3 regions of the Thalassospira sp. MIT1004 genome follow, and region 3 is predicted to be linked to each of the others. Evidence: predicted binding sites of a transcription regulator. Region 3 holds the regulator's gene; each other region holds the start of a gene.
The links. The regulator PhoB, encoded in region 3, activates phosphate uptake and scavenging genes when phosphate is short. The targets are predictions, from matches to a motif close to TNTCATAAAACTGTCA.
Positions count from the first base shown of each region.

Region 1: the regulator PhoB is predicted to act here: its motif matches at 2,633-2,648, upstream of BC440_RS08960 (choice-of-anchor I family protein).
Region 2: the regulator PhoB is predicted to act here: its motif matches at 1,750-1,765, upstream of BC440_RS05530 (bifunctional 2',3'-cyclic-nucleotide 2'-phosphodiesterase/3'-nucleotidase).

Region 1 covers NZ_MCAO01000022.1:78,699-84,504, forward strand. The annotation lists gene pgi (glucose-6-phosphate isomerase) at 1-1,296, shown strand, start outside; gene BC440_RS22380 (DUF2256 domain-containing protein) at 1,321-1,518, opposite strand; gene BC440_RS08955 (FAD-dependent oxidoreductase) at 1,525-2,550, opposite strand; gene BC440_RS08960 (choice-of-anchor I family protein) at 2,723-4,321, shown strand; gene BC440_RS08965 (response regulator) at 4,469-5,227, shown strand; gene BC440_RS08970 (ATP-binding protein) at 5,239-5,806, shown strand, end outside.
Region 2 covers NZ_MCAO01000011.1:157,745-163,550, reverse strand. The annotation lists gene BC440_RS05540 (helix-turn-helix transcriptional regulator) at 1-235, opposite strand, end outside; gene BC440_RS05535 (MFS transporter) at 374-1,660, shown strand; gene BC440_RS05530 (bifunctional 2',3'-cyclic-nucleotide 2'-phosphodiesterase/3'-nucleotidase) at 1,831-3,813, shown strand; gene BC440_RS05525 (GcrA family cell cycle regulator) at 3,910-4,350, opposite strand; gene BC440_RS05520 (NnrU family protein) at 4,575-5,237, shown strand; gene BC440_RS05515 (hypothetical protein) at 5,373-5,806, shown strand, end outside.
Region 3 covers NZ_MCAO01000011.1:348,815-354,620, reverse strand. The annotation lists gene pstC (phosphate ABC transporter permease subunit PstC) at 1-1,179, shown strand, start outside; gene pstA (phosphate ABC transporter permease PstA) at 1,172-2,521, shown strand; gene pstB (phosphate ABC transporter ATP-binding protein PstB) at 2,523-3,326, shown strand; gene phoU (phosphate signaling complex protein PhoU) at 3,348-4,070, shown strand; gene phoB (phosphate regulon transcriptional regulator PhoB) at 4,088-4,783, shown strand; gene BC440_RS06385 (cation:proton antiporter) at 4,846-5,806, opposite strand, start outside.

The sequences.
Region 1 (5,806 bases), on a different contig from region 3:
ATCAAGGAAGTCCTTGTACGTATGAAACGCTTTGCCGCGCGCGTGCATACTGGCGACTGGAAAGGCCATACCGGCAAGGCGATCACCGATGTCGTCAATATCGGGATTGGCGGTTCCGATCTTGGGCCGGTCATGGTGAACGAGGCACTTCGTCCGTATCATATCGACGGTATTCGCTGCCATTTCGTTTCCAACGTAGATGGTGCGCATATCGTTGATACACTGAAAAACCTTGATGCGGAAACGACGCTTTTCATCATTGCATCCAAAACCTTCACCACCGACGAAACCCTGACAAATGCCTATTCGGGCCGTGACTGGCTGGTTGGTTTGCTGAAAGATGAAGGTGCAGTTGCCAAGCATTTTGTCGCGGTGTCAACTGCCTTGGACAAGGTTGCAGAATTCGGCATTGATACTGACAACGCGTTTGGTTTTTGGGACTGGGTCGGTGGGCGATACAGCCTTTGGTCGGCTATCGGCTTGCCGATCATTCTGGCGGTCGGTTACGAGAAATTCGAAGAATTGCTGCGCGGTGCGCAGGCGATGGATAATCATTTTCGTTCAGCCCCGCTTGAGCGCAACATTCCAGTGACGCTGGCATTGATCGGCGTCTGGTATCGCAATGTTCTGGGGGCCTCCAGTCAGGCAATCCTGCCTTATGACCAGCATCTTTCACGTCTGCCAGCCTATTTGCAGCAGGCCGATATGGAAAGTAATGGCAAGTCGGTTACCCGCGATGGCAAGCCGATCTATTACGAAACCGGCCCGATCATCTGGGGTGAACCGGGTACCAATGGCCAGCATGCCTTTTATCAGCTGATCCATCAGGGCACGGAACTGATCCCGGTTGATTTCATCGTTGCGGCGAATGCCCTGCATCCATTGGCAAACCATCATGACAAGTTGGTAGCGAACTGCTTTGCCCAGGCCGAAGCCCTGATGCGCGGCAAGACCGAGGCCGAAGTACGTGACGAACTTGCCGGTGGCAATCTGACCCCGGCCGAGATTGATGTGCTGGCACCGCAAAAGGTCTTTGCCGGGAACAAACCCAGCACCATGATCCTTTACAAGCAGCTTGATCCCTTTACGCTGGGACGTCTGGTTGCAATGTATGAACATAAAATCTTTGTTCAGGGGATTATCTGGAACGTCAATTCCTATGACCAGTGGGGGGTCGAACTTGGCAAACAGCTTGCCAAGGAATTGCTGCCAATGGTTCAGGGGAATGAAACTGCCGATAGCCGTGACGCTTCAACCGCCGGTCTGATCTATCAGTTGCATGCCCTTCGGGGTTAATTTTGATCCGACAAATCTGTGGATTTATGGGGCGGTGTCAGCCTGACTGGCACCGCCCTTGTTGTTTGCGCGATGATCCCGACAACGGGCAGAGCAATATTTGACATCGTCCCAGCAATCACGCCATTTGCGCCTCCAGACAAACGGTCGATTGCAGGTCAGGCAGGTTTTGTGTGGCAGGTCTGATTTTGTCGGCCTTTGACCATTGGCATTTCGGCGCATCCCAAATTACCCGATCAGTGTCTCGATCATGGCATGGGCTGCGCATTTTCCGCTGCGCCATGCGGCTTCCACCCTTGCACCAAGACACCAATCGCCCGCGGCAATTACGTGCCCGTTCATGCCGCTAAGATGACTTTTTCCAAGCGGTTTGATCGTGCGGGCATATCGCCAGCGATGCGTGTTTATGGACACCACATCGGGAAGCTTAGCACCGCTAGCTTTATGCAGTTTTTCAAGCAGAAGGAATGCGATGCGTTCCTTGTCTTCTTCCAAGTGATCAAGTGACCATTCCGGACTTGCGTGCAGAACCCAAAGATCAGGTGAAGGTCGATGGATCAGATCACGGTGGTCGCCATTGCGTGCCGCCCAGCTGATCGCAGGATCGGGATGGATCATGGCATCAAATGCCGTGGGCAACGGTTTGGCAAATGCAATCATTGCTGCCCAGCACGGTGCCATTTCCACATCGGCAATGGGATCAAATCTTGGGGCAAGTGGTTGCAGAAGCTCTGCGGTTTGCGGGGCAGGGGCGGTAACAATCACACCGTCAAATGGCCCGAATTCACCATCCAGATCGTCATGCAGGATAAAGCTGCGTGGTCCGGCAGTTTCGATACAGGTAATACGGTGTTCTTTGCGGATTTCAAACGGATCAAGCAGCGGGGTGATCAGTTTGTTCATTTGCGGTGACCCCTGATACCAGATATCTGCGGCCGTATTTGTACGTTTCAAAGCCGATGCCGGTGCCCCAGCGGTTGCTTTTTCGCCACGAAGGAGATGTGGTTGCCATTTCCGAACGGATTTTTGATGTTCGGCCTGTTGCAGGAATGATTGAAATTCCGGATGCAGTGCCGTGACATATTGGGCGCCATGATTGAAATTGCCCAATTCGGTACGACGTGTTGCAAGTCGCCCTCCGGCACCACGGCTTTTTTCAAAAACCGTTACGCAAAAGCCGACTGCATGAAGTGTGGCCGCCGCCCGAAGGCCGGCCATTCCCGCACCGATCACGGCAATATTCATTGGGGCCATTTTGTTGTTCCTGTTCGAACCTTGTGAACCTTTTCCTCCTTACGTCAGAAGTCTTTGTTTGGAGCATCAACACCCCGAAGATATTTATGAAACTGTCATCGTCAGGTCATTAAACCGTTACGCATTGTCCGCAGTTTGTCTGCCACGGTTCATCCAGTTTTCAGGGGGAAATATGCGTTATTCTTTGATGGCCACGGTGGCATTTTCGGTTATGCTCGGTGCCTGCGGCACCACGACAACGTCAAAAAACATGGTAATGGCCGTTGATACGGCGTCGCCTGCCGCCAAGCCGCTTTCAATCGTGCCGATGGGCGACTATCGCACCGGCATGTTTGACGAAGGGGCTGCGGAAATTCCGGCTTTTGACCCGGTGACCAAACGCATATTCGTGGTCAATGGTGGCGACAAGTCGATTGATATTCTTGATATGTCGGACCCTGAAACACTTGCAAAAGTCGGTTCGGTCAAGCTTTCGACATGGGGTAAGGCGGCAAACAGCGTTGCCGTTCATGGCAATATTGTCGCAGTGGCTGTCGAGAATGACGACAAACAGGCACCGGGCAAGGCCGTGTTCTTTAACACGGATGGTGATTTCATTGCGGCTGTAACTGTCGGTGCATTGCCCGACATGATCAAATTTACTCCGGATGGCAAGCACGTTCTGGTCGCGAACGAAGGCGAGCCGAACGACGCATTTGACAACGACCCGGAAGGGAGTGTTTCGATTATCCCGGTATCGGGAAATCTCACCGATCTGTCAGATGCCGATGTTCGCACGGTAAACTTTGGCTTCCTGAATGATGTGGACCTGCCTTATGGCATGCGGACATCAAACCCGGGAACGTCGACCGTGGCACAGGATGTCGAGCCGGAATATATCGCCGTCTCGAAAGACAGCAAAACGGCTTATGTTTCACTTCAGGAAAACAATGCGGTGGCGATCATTGATATTGAAACCGCAAACGTTGTCCGGGTTGCCGGTCTTGGCTTCAAGGACCATTCGGTCAACGCATTTGATGCCAGCGACAAGGACGGCAAAATCAACATCCGTACATGGCCTGTGATGGGCATGTATATGCCAGACACGATCGATGCTATCGAAATCGGCGGCAAAACCTGGGTCCTGACGGCAAACGAGGGCGACTCACGCGACTATGACGGCTACAGCGAAGAAACCCGCGTCGGAAAACTGACCCTTGATCCGGTCGCCTTCCCGAATGCCGCAACCCTGCAAAAAGATGAAAACCTCGGTCGCTTGAAAACGACTACTGCGCAGGGCGATACGGATGGTGATGGCGATTTCGATGTGATCTACAGCTATGGGGCACGTTCGTTCTCGGTCCTGAATGCGAATGGCGACATGGTTTTTGACAGTGGCGACAAGTTCGAACAGTTCATGGCGGCCAATTACGGGAGAGTTTTCAACGCATCGAACACCGAAAACTATAGCCGCGATAACCGCTCGGATGACAAGGGCCCGGAACCCGAAGGTCTGGCAACCGGCTACGTTAATGGCACACCTTATGCCTTTATCGGTCTGGAACGTCAGGGCGGATTTATGGTCTATGATCTGACCAATCCGACTAATCCGCAATTTGTCACCTATCATTCGGATCGTCGTTTTTCCGGCAATCCGGAAGCCGACACCGCAGGCGAACTTGCCCCGGAAGGCATGCTGTTTGTCGAAGCAAAGGATAGCCCCACCGGCAATGCCATGCTGATCGTATCAAGCGAGGTATCGGGCAGTACAAAAGTTTATGACCTGAAATAGGTTTTTAAGCTGCTGTATATAAAGAGATTTTACCTAAAAAGCCGGGGATTTTGCCCTCGGCTTTTTCAATTGTGTCCGGTGCTTGGTAAAATGGTTCAATCCTGTAACGTTATGCACTAAACTCCGCGCCAGGGTCCGGTTCCGGGCTTGTCGACCGAAGGGAGGCGGAGACTGAGTACGCGACGTGAACCCCATATTCTGGTTGTCGATGACGATCAGGAAATCCAGAAGCTCCTGAAAAAATTCCTGCTCCAGCACGGGTTTCGTATCACCACCGTTTCCGACGGGGCGGAGATGCATCGTGCGCTTCGTGACTGGAATATCGATCTGGTGATCCTTGATATCATGTTGCCTGGCGAGGATGGTTTTGCGCTCTGCCGGGATGTGCGCCGCAATTCCAAGGTACCGATTGTCATGCTGACTGCGGTGGGCGAGGATACAGATCGTATTCTTGGTCTTGAACTGGGTGCAGATGACTATCTGACAAAGCCGTTCAATCCGCGTGAATTGCTGGCCCGTATTCGTGCCGTGTTCCGCCGTTTTGAAACCGGTACCGTGACACAGGTTCATCACGAAGAAACCAAAACCCAGAAAATCCTGTTTGCCGACTGGACGCTCGATATCGGATCACGTGAATTGCGCGATCTTGATGATGTGGCGGTGCATTTGTCGACCGGGGAATTTTCGCTGTTGCTGGCGCTGGTCAAGCATAACAAGCGTGCGCTGTCGCGTGAACAGCTTGTCGATATCGTACGCGGTCAGAGCTCGATCCCGTTTGACCGCAGTATCGATATCCAGATCAGTCGCCTGCGCCGCAAAATTGAAAAAGATGCCAAAAACCCCAAGCTGATCAAAACCGTGCGCGGCATTGGCTATCAGTTCTGTGCCGATACGAGGACCGTCTAGGAATTCGATCGATGGCAGTTCAGATTGGTGCGTTTTCCGAATATATGCGGCGTTTCAAGCCCCGCACGCTAGGCGGACGCATTTTTATGATCATGATGGTCGGCGGTGTCATCATCGCGGGCATCAGTTCAATCGCATCGAAATACATCATCGAACGGAGCGAGCGGATCAGCCGGGCCTATACTTTGGGCTTTACCATTCGCGAATTGATCCTGATTGCCGAAAGTCCGGAGTTACAGGGAAATATCGTTGATATAGCCGCGCGTGACGGGCTTTCTGTTCGTGTTCTGCCATCTGACGATATCGGTACAATTCTTCTGTTTTCGCGCCCGGCACAACATATCGCAATGCCCGCACGTCTGGCCGATACGGGCTGGCCGACATCGGTAAAGGTCCATTTTCGGCGCGGGCGTCTTGGCGCGGAACAGCGCCACCTGATTGAAACCGCCGAAAATCCCAGTCTGTTTTTTGCCGGCCTATCGCGCGAAATAGCGCGTCAGGGACTTGAGGCTCGCGTTGAAATCATGTTGCCATCCGGCATGCGAATGCTGTTGTCTCATCCGGTGCTGTGGTCCGACT
Region 2 (5,806 bases), 190 kb from region 3:
CGCCCGGCGGCACCCAGACCGCGCGCTGGGGCGGGACGACCCAGATGCCGGCTTTGGTGGTGACGGTCATGGTGCCTTCGATGGCAAAAATCAGTTGATGCCAGTCGTGACTGTGCGCGCCGATGCTGTACCCGGCGGGAAGGTCGCTCATGCGGACATAAACCGGACGCGGCAGGTGATCGGGCCGGGGACGGGAATGTTGCGGATATTTCGGGATATCCCGTGATCCATCCATAAGAATGTCCTGTTTGCAATATATGATGGCAGATTATCGCAAGACAGACGTGTGCGGCAACGCTAGTTTGAAGTCCTTCCAACCAAACAGATAAAAGCACGTGCCCCAATTGCCACCGGTTCCGTGCGGGGAAACATCATGTCCAAGGATTTACAACCGGAAACAAGCACCCATGCCGCCCCCATCGAGGTGCCGGGCAATCCCGATCTGTCGGGTGGGGCGGTTGCGCATAAGGGATGGCGCAACCCGGAAGTGCTGCTGATTTTCATGGCGGCTGCGATGCCGTTGTCGTTTTCGACATGGATGGCGTTGTTAAACAATTTTTCGGTCGAGATGGCGGATTTTACCGGTCGAGAGATCGGGATTTTGCAGTCGTTACGTGAAATTCCGGGTTTTATGGCCTTTACCGCGATTTTTGTGCTGATCATCCTGCGCGAGCAGACCTTTGCGCTGATCTCGCTTCTGGTGCTGGGCATCGGGGTGGCGATTTCGGGCTATTTCCCCACCGTCGTCGGGCTTTATTGCACGACGGTTCTGATGTCGATCGGGTTCCATTATTTTGAAACCATGCAGCAGGCATTGTCGTTGCAATGGGTGAAAAAGGACCGCACCGCGATGGTGATGGGCCGACAGCTTTCGGCGAAATCGTTATCGTCGCTGGTGATGTTCGGCATTGTCTGGGCGATGCTGGAACTTCTCGATGTCGAATATCGCTATGTCTATCTGTTTGGCGGGGCCTTGACGGTTATTGCCGCGCTGTTTGCCTGGATGGCCTTCCCGAAATTTGCCGATGCCCACCCGCAGACCAAAAAACTGATCCTGCGTAAACGGTACTGGCTTTATTACGCCCTGACCTTCATGAGCGGGGCACGCCGCCAGATTTTCACGGTGTTTGCCGGGTTCCTGATGGTCGAGAAGTTTGGTTATGATGCCGCCACCATTACGCTTCTGTTCCTTCTGAACCATGCGATCAATATGGTGATGGCCCCCAAGATCGGGAAGCTGATCGGCAAGTGGGGCGAACGCAAGGCCCTGACATTTGAATATATAGGGTTGTTCATTGTATTTGTGTCTTATGCCTTTGTCGAAAGCGACAAGCTGGCCGGGGCGCTTTATGTCATCGATCATCTGTTCTTTGCGATGGCGATTGCGATCAAAACCTATTTCCAGAAAATCGCCGATCCGGCCGACATTTCATCCACGGCGGGTGTCAGCTTTACCATCAACCATATTGCCGCAGTGTTCATCCCGGTGGCGTTCGGGTTGTTGTGGCTGATTTCGCCGTCAGCGGTGTTTTTGGCCGGGGCGGCGATGGCGTTGGTGTCACTGGTTCTGGCGCTGAATGTGCCCGATGACCCGGAGCCGGGGAAAGAGGTGGTTATGGGATATAAGTCCGATCAACCAATGCTGCGCCCGGCGGAGTAACAAAAGCCGCCTGAACTGGTGCAGAATTTCAATATGGAAAACGCCCGCGATCATCTTGCGGGCGTTTTCATTTGTGTTTGCCTTGCTATTTTCGCAAAATCTTCAAATCCTGACCAAACGAACAATCATAATGTCAGGCACGAGCATCGCTTCAACAGGGACCCTTTCACATGTCATATTTTCGTCTGGCCGGTCGTGCATTTTTTGGTCGCGCAGTTGCGGGATCAGTCTTGTCACTGACGGTCGCGCTTGCCAGCGGCACGGCATTGGCCGACAGCGCCGTATCGTTGCGCATTCTGGAAACCACCGATATCCACACGCATCTGGTCAATTACGATTATTATCGTGACAGTTCGTCGGATACGGTCGGTCTGGCCAAGGTCGCGACCCTGTTGAAAAACGCGCGCGGTGAGGCCGAAAACGTCGTCCTGATCGATAATGGTGACCTGATCCAGGGCAACCCGCTTGGCGATTACATGGCAAAGCGCCACGGCCTGAAAGAGGGCGAGGTGCATCCGGTTTACAAGGCGATGAACCTTTTGGGTTATGACGCGGCCAATATCGGCAATCATGAATTCAACTATGGTCTCGATTTCCTGGGCAAAAGTCTTTCGGGGGCCAAATTCCCCTATGTCAGTGCCAATGTGTTTGCCGATGACGGCGATAATGATGCCGAAAATGACAAACCGTATTTCCAGCCCTATGTGATCCTTGATCGTGAATTTACCGATGGCGACGGCAAAAAGCACAAGGCCAAGGTCGGCGTGATCGGGTTTGTCCCGCCGCAGATCATGCAGTGGGACAAGGCCAATCTGGAAGGCAATGTCGTGACCAAGGACATTGTCGAAATGGCCAGAAAATACGTGCCGGAAATGCGCGAAAAGGGCGCGGACATCGTGATTGCGGTGCCGCATTCGGGCCTGTCGACACTGGCACGTGAAGGTATGGAAGAAAACGCCACCTATTATCTGAGCCAGGTTGACGGCATTGATGCCATCCTGTTTGGCCATGCCCATACGGTGTTCCCGTCCGATGCCTATGCAAATATAGACGGTGTCGACCTTGCCAAAGGCACGATCAATGGTGTGGCCGCCGTTATGCCGGGCTTCTGGGGCAGCCACCTTGGCGTGATTGACCTGACACTTTCGGTCAATGATGCCGGGGAATGGAAGGTGACCGACAGCTTTTCGGAAGCACGTCCGATTTATCACCGAGAAGGCCGTGATATCACCCCGCTGGTCGATGCCGACCCGGAAGTGATAGAGGCGGTTAAAGAAGAGCACGAGGCAACCATTGCCTATATGCGCGAAGGTGTCGGTACGACGGTCGCCCCGATCAACAGCTTCTTTGCACTGGTGGCCGATGATCCGTCGATCCAGATCGTGACCAATGCCCAGAAATGGTATCTGGAACGTATCCTGAAGGGCTCGGAATATGACGGGATGCCGATCCTGTCGGCGGGTGCACCGTTCAAGGCCGGTGGCCGTGGCGGCCCGGAATATTTCACCGACATCCCCGAAGGCAAGATCGCACTAAAGAACGTTGCCGATCTTTATATCTATCCCAATACATTGCGGGCGGTGCTGCTTGATGGTGCGCAGGTCCGTGAATGGTTGGAAATGTCGGCCGTACAGTTCAATCAGATTGACCCGAACAGCCGGGAAGAGCAGCCGCTGATCAACGAGACATTCCCGACCTATAACTTTGACGTCATTGATGGGGTCAATTACCAGATCGATGTAACCCAACCGGCCAGATACAACGCATCAGGCGAGGTGGTAAACAAGGACGCGCACCGCGTCATCAATCTGACCTATGATGGCAAGCCGGTTGCCGACGATCAGAAATTCGTGGTTGCGACCAATAATTACCGTGCTGGTGGCGGGGGCAATTTCCCGGGACTTGATGGATCAAGCATCATCATCGAAGCACCCGATGAAAACCGTACGGTTCTGGCGAACTATATCCTTGAGGAAAAGGAAATCGATCCGAAGGCCGATGGCAACTGGAGCCTGGCCCCCATCGGGGAGGCATCCAAGGTGACGTTTGTCACCAGTCCCAAGGCATCCTCTGCAATGAACGCACCCGACAATATCAGCTTTGTCGGCGAGGACGAAAACGGCTTTGCCCAATATGTCCTTCAGTCGAAATAGGACTGGACCCGAAACAGAAAAAGCCGCCCATCGGAAGAGGGCGGCTTTTTAATTGGGCGTGCGCGAAGACCGTGAAGGTCAGCGACAGCCAGACTGTTACTTTTTGGGACCGTGCGACATATGCGGCGCATTCGGGCGACCCGGAACATTCCGCGGGCCGTCTTCGCGCGGGTTTTTGCCGTTCAGATAGGCGGCTGCGCAATGTTCGTCGCAGTAAGGTTTGCTCGGCACAGATTTCTTGCCGCAGAAATGGAAGTCTTCATCGCCCGGATCACCGAACGGCCAGCGGCACATACCGGCACCGAGATCAAAGATGCTGATACCTTTGCTCTGTACTTTCGGGGTCGGTGCCTTTTTCGGCTCACTCTCTTCGGCGCGGCGCTGGATCGGGGAGGGGCGCTTGGGCAGGCCAAGGCGGTGCGCCTTGCCAACGACGGCGTTTTTGCCAACGCCCAGTTCTTCACCGATGCGTGCTGTGGTCCAGCCCTGATTCCAGAGCGAGGTCAGCAGTTCAATCTTTTCCGGCGTCCAGCTCATTTCGAGTATATTCCGTGTTTCTTTGTCTGCCCGGTGGAAAATCCATAGGCAGGTGCTTATTGTCCGAAGTCAAACAGGGATACAGACGTATCCGCTAATATCACGCGGCGCAAGGGTCTTAGCCATTTTGGACCAATCGGGACCAGTTTGACGACCGGTTTGCTGCACGCGGAAAGATGCGCAATTTGCATGACAGCGCGTCAATGTAAAGGGGAGATCGTCATTTGACATGGTTTTTCGTTTCAGTCGCGGTGTTTATGGCGGGGCATATCGTGCCCGGTCTTCTGCGTGGTGCGATCACGGCAAGGATCGGTCACACGGCATATATTATAACGTTTTCGGTCACGTCGCTGTTCCTGCTGGGATGGGTGATTTATGAAGTGCGTCATGCGGACTTCATCGCGCTGTGGCCCTACGAAATCTGGCAAAACCATGTGACGCTGACCTTCATGCTGCCTGCCTGTATTTTGTGGGCTGCGGCGATTATTCAACCCTGTCCGTTGTCGATAGGACGAAAAAAGGGCTTTGATCCGGCGCGACCGGGGATCAATCGTTTGACCCGTCATCCGCTGCTTTTGGGCATGATGTTGTGGGGACTTGGGCATATCGTGCCCAATGGTGATCTGGTGGCTTTCATGTTCTTCGGCGGGGCGACGGTTTTTGCCATTGCCGGGTTCTGGCGTATGGAAAAAATCCGCGCCCGCCACATGGACGTGGCCGAATACAAGGCAATCCTTGACGGGACTCGACGGTTTGATGTCGCGGGGCTTGCCAAAGGCGCGCTTGGCTGGCGCGATATCGGGCTGGGAATTCTGCTTTATGTCGTGCTCCTTTGGGCGCATCCCTATGTCATCGGGGTTGATCCATCGGCGGTAATCGGCGGCTGAACCACCATTGACCGCATTTTGCGGTTGTGAGGTCTGATGCAGAAAACCTTGCCGCAATGCTTGAAGTTCCAAGGTTTCATTGGAATACTGGTTCGCAGAATGTCCATCCTGGACAGGTTATTTCTGTGAGGTGTTATGACGTCTCCTGAACTTGCGACCAATCTTGCCCGTTTCGCCGAGATGGAAGGCCGCCACCCCAGACTGCTTCTGGCGACGGCATCGTCGGCGGAAGAATCCCATCACAAGCATGTCGCGACCCTGTTTGCCGATGGCGGGTTTGACGTTGATATCGCCCCGAAAAATTCCGACGCACAATCGATTGCCCGTCAGGCGGTTGATTGCGATGCCGATATTCTGGTTCTGATCCGTTTGTCGCTGACGGCTGAAGACCGGGTGGGGGTAGCCGATGTGATATCGTCGCTGGCCGCCCTTGATGCGGAATATATCAAATTCGGCATTGTCGGGAAAACCGATGACCCGGCGCGTGACAATGTTGATTTCGTCTTTGATCTTGAACATCTGGGAACGGATGATTGCGAGGCGCTGGTCGGTTACATTCTTGAGATTGA
Region 3 (5,806 bases):
ACGATCATTCAGACAATGATCGTTGCCGATCTTCCCGAAGAAGTGACGTCCAATTCCGGGCTGTTATCTTTGGCGCTTAACAGCATCTCGCAAATTGCTGCCGGAGGCGGGGAACATCTTACCGTTTCTCCCGAGATTGTAGAGGCCGGCCATCGGCTTGCCAATCTTAACACCATCGCAAATGCTGCTCTTATTGTTGTGATGGTGTCTGTTGCCCTGGTGGGCTTGGCTCTGTCTTACCGCCGGATTTCTTCGGAAATGCGCGCGCGAAACAATGTCGAACGGCTGTTTCGCTATATCATGATCGTGTGTTCGGCGATTGCCATCCTGTCGACGGTCGGCATTGTTTTCTCGCTTTTGTTTGAAGCGCTGCATTTCTTTGGCAAGGTCAGCCCGCTGGACTTCCTGTTCGGTCTGGAATGGAGCCCGCAGACGGCCATCCGCGCAGATCAGGTGGCGTCCGACGGTGCATTTGGCGCAATCCCGCTTTTTGTTGGAACATTGCTGATTACGCTGATTGCAATGTTTGTGGCGGTGCCGGTCGGTTTGTTCTCTGCCATCTATATGGGTGAATATGCATCGCCGAAATTCCGGGCGGTTGCCAAACCTGCCCTTGAAATTTTGGCCGGTGTTCCGACGGTTGTGTACGGCTTCTTTGCTGCCCTGACAGTTGCTCCGTTCTTGCGCGACAATGGTGCTGTGCTTGGACTTGATGTCAGTTCCGAAAGTGCGCTGGCTGCGGGTCTGGTCATGGGGGTCATGATCATTCCGTTCGTGTCATCGCTGTCTGATGATGTCATGTCACAGGTGCCGAAGTCGTTGCGCGACGGATCATATGGCCTTGGTGCAACAAGGTCTGAAACCATTCGGCATGTGATTTTCCCCGCAGCCCTGCCCGGTATTGTTGGTGCGGTATTGCTGGCGGTGTCGCGTGCGATTGGGGAAACCATGATCGTTGTGATGGCTGCCGGACTTGCCGCCAACATGACGGTAAACCCGTTGCAGGCCGTGACCACTGTTACCGTGCAGATCGTAACACTTCTGGTCGGTGACCAGGAATTCGACAGTGCCAAAACCCTGTCGGCATTTGCACTGGGTCTGCTTCTTTTCCTTATCACCTTGGGTCTGAACGTGTTTGCCCTTAAGGTTGTTCAGAAGTATCGCGAGAAATATGACTGATATGGCATCGCTTATGGAAGACAGAGCCGCCGCAAAAGTGATCTCTGGCAATCTGCACACGCCGGTTGACTGGGACAGCCCGAAATTGGCACGTAACATTAAAAAACGTTACGCAGCGGAACGCAGGTTCAAGATTTACGGCTTAAGCGCAATTGCCATCGCTCTTATGGCGCTGGTTGTGCTTGGCTATTCGATCATTTCGAAAGGTTATAGTGCCTTTTTCCAGACCTATGTTCAGATGGAAATCTTTTTCGACCCGGCCAAGATTGATCCGGACGGAACAGGTGATCCGGCAATTATTGGCAGGGCCAATTTTGATAGTCTGATCAGGGATGCACTGAGCAAACAGTTCCCGGAAGTGAGCGGACGTAGCGAACGGCGTGATCTCTATGACATTGTTTCGGGCGGGGCATCTTATGATCTGCGCGAGAGGGTGCTTGAAAATCCGTCTCTGATCGGACAGACCCGGAAGGTCTGGCTGATTTCCGGTGACGACTTTGATATGCTCAACAAAGGTTATATCAGTGCAAACACAGACGAAGGCGACCGTCGCCTGAACGATCAGGAAATTGGTTGGTATAATACACTGGTCTCTCAAGGATCGGTCGAAAAGCAGTTCCATACGCGGTTCTTTACCAATGGTGATTCCCGCGAACCGGAATTGGCCGGGATCTGGGGCGCTGCGGTCGGGTCTTTCTATACCCTGGTTGTGACACTGATACTGTCGTTTCCGATTGGTGTTCTGGCGGCGATCTATCTGGAAGAATTTGCACCGCGAAACCGGTTCACGACGATTGTCGAAGTCAACATCAACAACCTTGCGGCTGTGCCGTCGATCGTGTTCGGTCTTCTCGGGCTTGAGGTTTACCTTAATGTCATGCACCTGCCGCGGTCGGCCCCGGTTGTTGGTGGTCTGACGCTGGCCCTCATGACATTGCCGACCATCATCATCGCATCACGTGCGGCGATCAAGGCAGTGCCGCCGTCGATCCGGCAGGCTGCCCTTGGTCTTGGGGCGTCGCCGGTTCAGACGGTGACCCATCACGTGTTACCGCTGGCGATGCCCGGTATTCTGACCGGGACCATCATCGGCATGGCGCAGGCTCTTGGGGAAACCGCACCGCTTCTGATGATCGGTATGGTGGCGTTTATTGTTGATATCCCGGGCGGGGCACTTGATCCGGCGACAGTTCTGCCGGTGCAGATTTATCTGTGGGCGGATAGTCCGGAACGTGCCTTTGTCGAGAAGACTTCGGCGGCCATCATGGTCTTGCTGGGCTTCCTGATTCTGATGAACGGATTGGCCGTGTATCTGCGCAAGAAATTTGAACGGAAGTGGTAAAATGGCTGTTGTAACTCAAAGCGCAATGACGGCAGAGCCGTCAGTCACTAGCCCGAAAATGACGGCCCGTGACCTCAATCTTTTCTACGGCGACAACCAGGCGCTTTTTGATGTCAATCTTGACATTGTCGAACGTCAGGTCACAGCACTTATCGGCCCGTCGGGCTGCGGCAAATCAACCTTCCTGCGGTGCATGAACCGCATGAATGACACGATTGACGGTGTCACGATCAAGGGCAAGGTAACGCTTGATGACCGTGATATCTATGACAAGGCAATCGACGTTGTTCAGTTGCGCGCGCGCATTGGCATGGTGTTCCAGAAACCGAACCCGTTCCCGAAGTCGATTTATGACAACGTGGCCTATGGCCCACGTATTCACGGTCTGGTGAATTCGCGCGACGAGCTCGATGAAATCGTCATGACCTCGCTTGAACGGGCGGGTCTACTGAAAGAAGTCAAAGACCGTCTGCCGGAACCGGCAACCGGTCTTTCTGGTGGGCAGCAGCAGCGTCTTTGCATTGCACGTGCGGTTGCCGTCAGCCCCGAAGTCATCCTGATGGATGAACCGTGTTCGGCACTTGACCCGATTGCAACCGCAAAGGTCGAGGAACTGATCGACGAGCTTCGTTCGAACTACACCATTGTGATCGTGACGCACTCCATGCAGCAGGCTGCCCGCGTGTCGCAGCGCACGGCGTTTTTCCATCTCGGCAAGCTGGTCGAAGTGGGCGAAACCGATCAGATTTTCACCAATCCCAAGGACGAGCGCACCAAGGGATACATTACGGGTCGCTTCGGTTAAGTCCGGGCAGGAGTATTTTCGATGGTCGATGAGAAACATCATATCGTCAGTTCGTTTGACGAAGAACTGACCCGTCTGAACAACATCATTTCGCAGATGGGCGGGCTTGCCGAAAGTCAGCTGATTTCCGCCATTCGTGCGATCGTTAAACGGGATTCTGAACTGGCCGAGAAGGTCATTCTTTCCGATCACCGTATCGATACGCTGGAACAGGAAGTGCAGGATTTTGCCGTACGTCTTCTGGCCCTGCGTCAGCCGATGGCAGATGACCTGCGACAGGTGGTGACCGCGCTTAAACTGTCCAACGATCTAGAACGTATCGGTGATCTGGCGAAAAATATCGCCAAGCGTGCGCAGGTTCTTAACCAGGTGCCGCCGATCCGCCCGGTTCAGGTGATCCCGAACATGGCCAAGCTGTGCCAGGAAATCATCAAGGACGTTCTGGATGCCTATATCGAAGGTGATGCGGAAAAGGCCCAGCGTGTCTGGGCGCGCGATCAGGAAGTTGACGATATGTACAATTCCCTGTTCCGTGAACTGCTGACCTATATGATGGAAGATCCGCGTAACATCACGGCATCGACCCATCTGCTGTTTATCGCCAAGAATATCGAACGTATTGGCGATCATGCGACCAACATTGCCGAAACGATCTATTACCGGATCAAGGGCGAAGACCTGCCGATGGATACTCGGCCAAAAAATGACGCGGCGAACTTTGCCGTCGTAGAACCGAATGAGTGACACTGGAGCATAGGAAGATGGACCCAACGGTTCTTATCGTCGAGGACGAAGCTGCAATCGTAACCATGTTGCGCTACAACCTCGAACGCGAGGGGATGCAGGTTGTCGAAGCCGGGGACGGTGACGAAGCGTTGAAAATTCTGGCCGAAACCCATGTCGATCTGGTCCTTCTGGACTGGATACTGCCGGTGATGTCAGGGATCGAGGTTTGCCGCCAGATCCGCCGGAAGCCTGAAAGCCGCGATTTGCCGGTGATCATGGTTACGGCGCGTGGCGAAGAAGGCGACCGCATCCGCGGCCTTGATACCGGGGCCGATGATTATGTAACCAAGCCGTTTGCGATTGGTGAATTGCTGGCCCGTATTCGCGCACTTCTGCGTCGATCCGGTCCGGCGCAACCACAAGGGCAGTTGATCTATTCCGATATCGAAATGGATCTGGCCGCCCATCGTGTCAGTCGTAACGGCAAGGCTATCCATCTTGGCCCAACCGAATTCCGTCTGCTGCGTTATTTCCTGGAACATCCGGGGCGGGTTTTCTCGCGCGAGCAGCTTCTGAATGCGGTTTGGGGGCCGAATATCTATGTCGAAACCCGCACGGTTGACGTTCACATTCGTCGTCTGCGCAAGGCATTGAATGACGTCAAGGGAACGCGCGATGTGATCCGCACGGTTCGTGCTGCTGGCTATGCACTGGATGTCGAAGCCGCTTGATTGCGGTTATTCTGGAAGACGAAACGAAAGACCCCCATTCTCGTGATGGGGGTCTTTGTGTTTCAGGTGCTTTTCCTGGATTTTGCCGGTTTGGCAGTTTTTTGTGCCTGGTCTTCGGTTTTTTGGCGCGCGGTGCGCGGGGCAAGTTCGTTCATCAGCAGCATATCGGCACGCCGGAACTTGGCTATTTCGATATCGATATCTTCCTGCGGGATATCGCAGGCCGCCAGAACGTGATCGGACAGGCGTAAACCGGTTTCAAGTACCTCGGGGATGGCCGCATCGGCACCACTGCGTGACAGCGGACCGATATGGGTGATGTCCTGGGCACGGGCAAAGATTTTCAGATGCGGATAATGCTGTCGCAGCAAGGCGACGGTCTTTTCGGTTGCGTGCGGGTTGCCCATGGCAACGGCGGCAATATGGGCCTGTTCGGTATGGGCGGCACGAAATGTTTCCGGTCGGGACCCATCGGCAAAATAAACAGGCAGACCTTCGGCTCGGCCACGCGAAACCTGTTGGGCATCGGATTCCAGAACGATAAACGGGATTTCCTTGGTGCGCAGCAGACGGGCCAGAACCCGGCCGACGCGCCCGCAACCAATCACCAGAACATGTTTCTGAATGCCGTCGGTTTCATCCGAGATCTCGCTTAGCTGATCGGTTTCCTTTGGATGAAGCTTCTGTTCGATGCGGTGGCCGAGCGAAATCAAAGTCGGCGTCAGACCCATCGAAATCGCAACCACCGGGATCAGCATCACGGCGATGTCAATCGGAACCGCCCCGTTCTGCGATGCCAGTGCAAGCATGACGAAGGCGAATTCACCACCGGCGGCCAGGCTCATGGCGACCCGAATTGAAGATGCACGGTTAAAGCCGATCAGCAGGGACAATCCGAAAAGAACCGCTGCCTTTATGACCAGAAGCCCGATCAGCCACAAAATGATCGTTCCGGCCTGACCGATGACCACATTGGCATTGACCGACATTCCCACAGACATGAAGAACAGCGACAGGAAAACA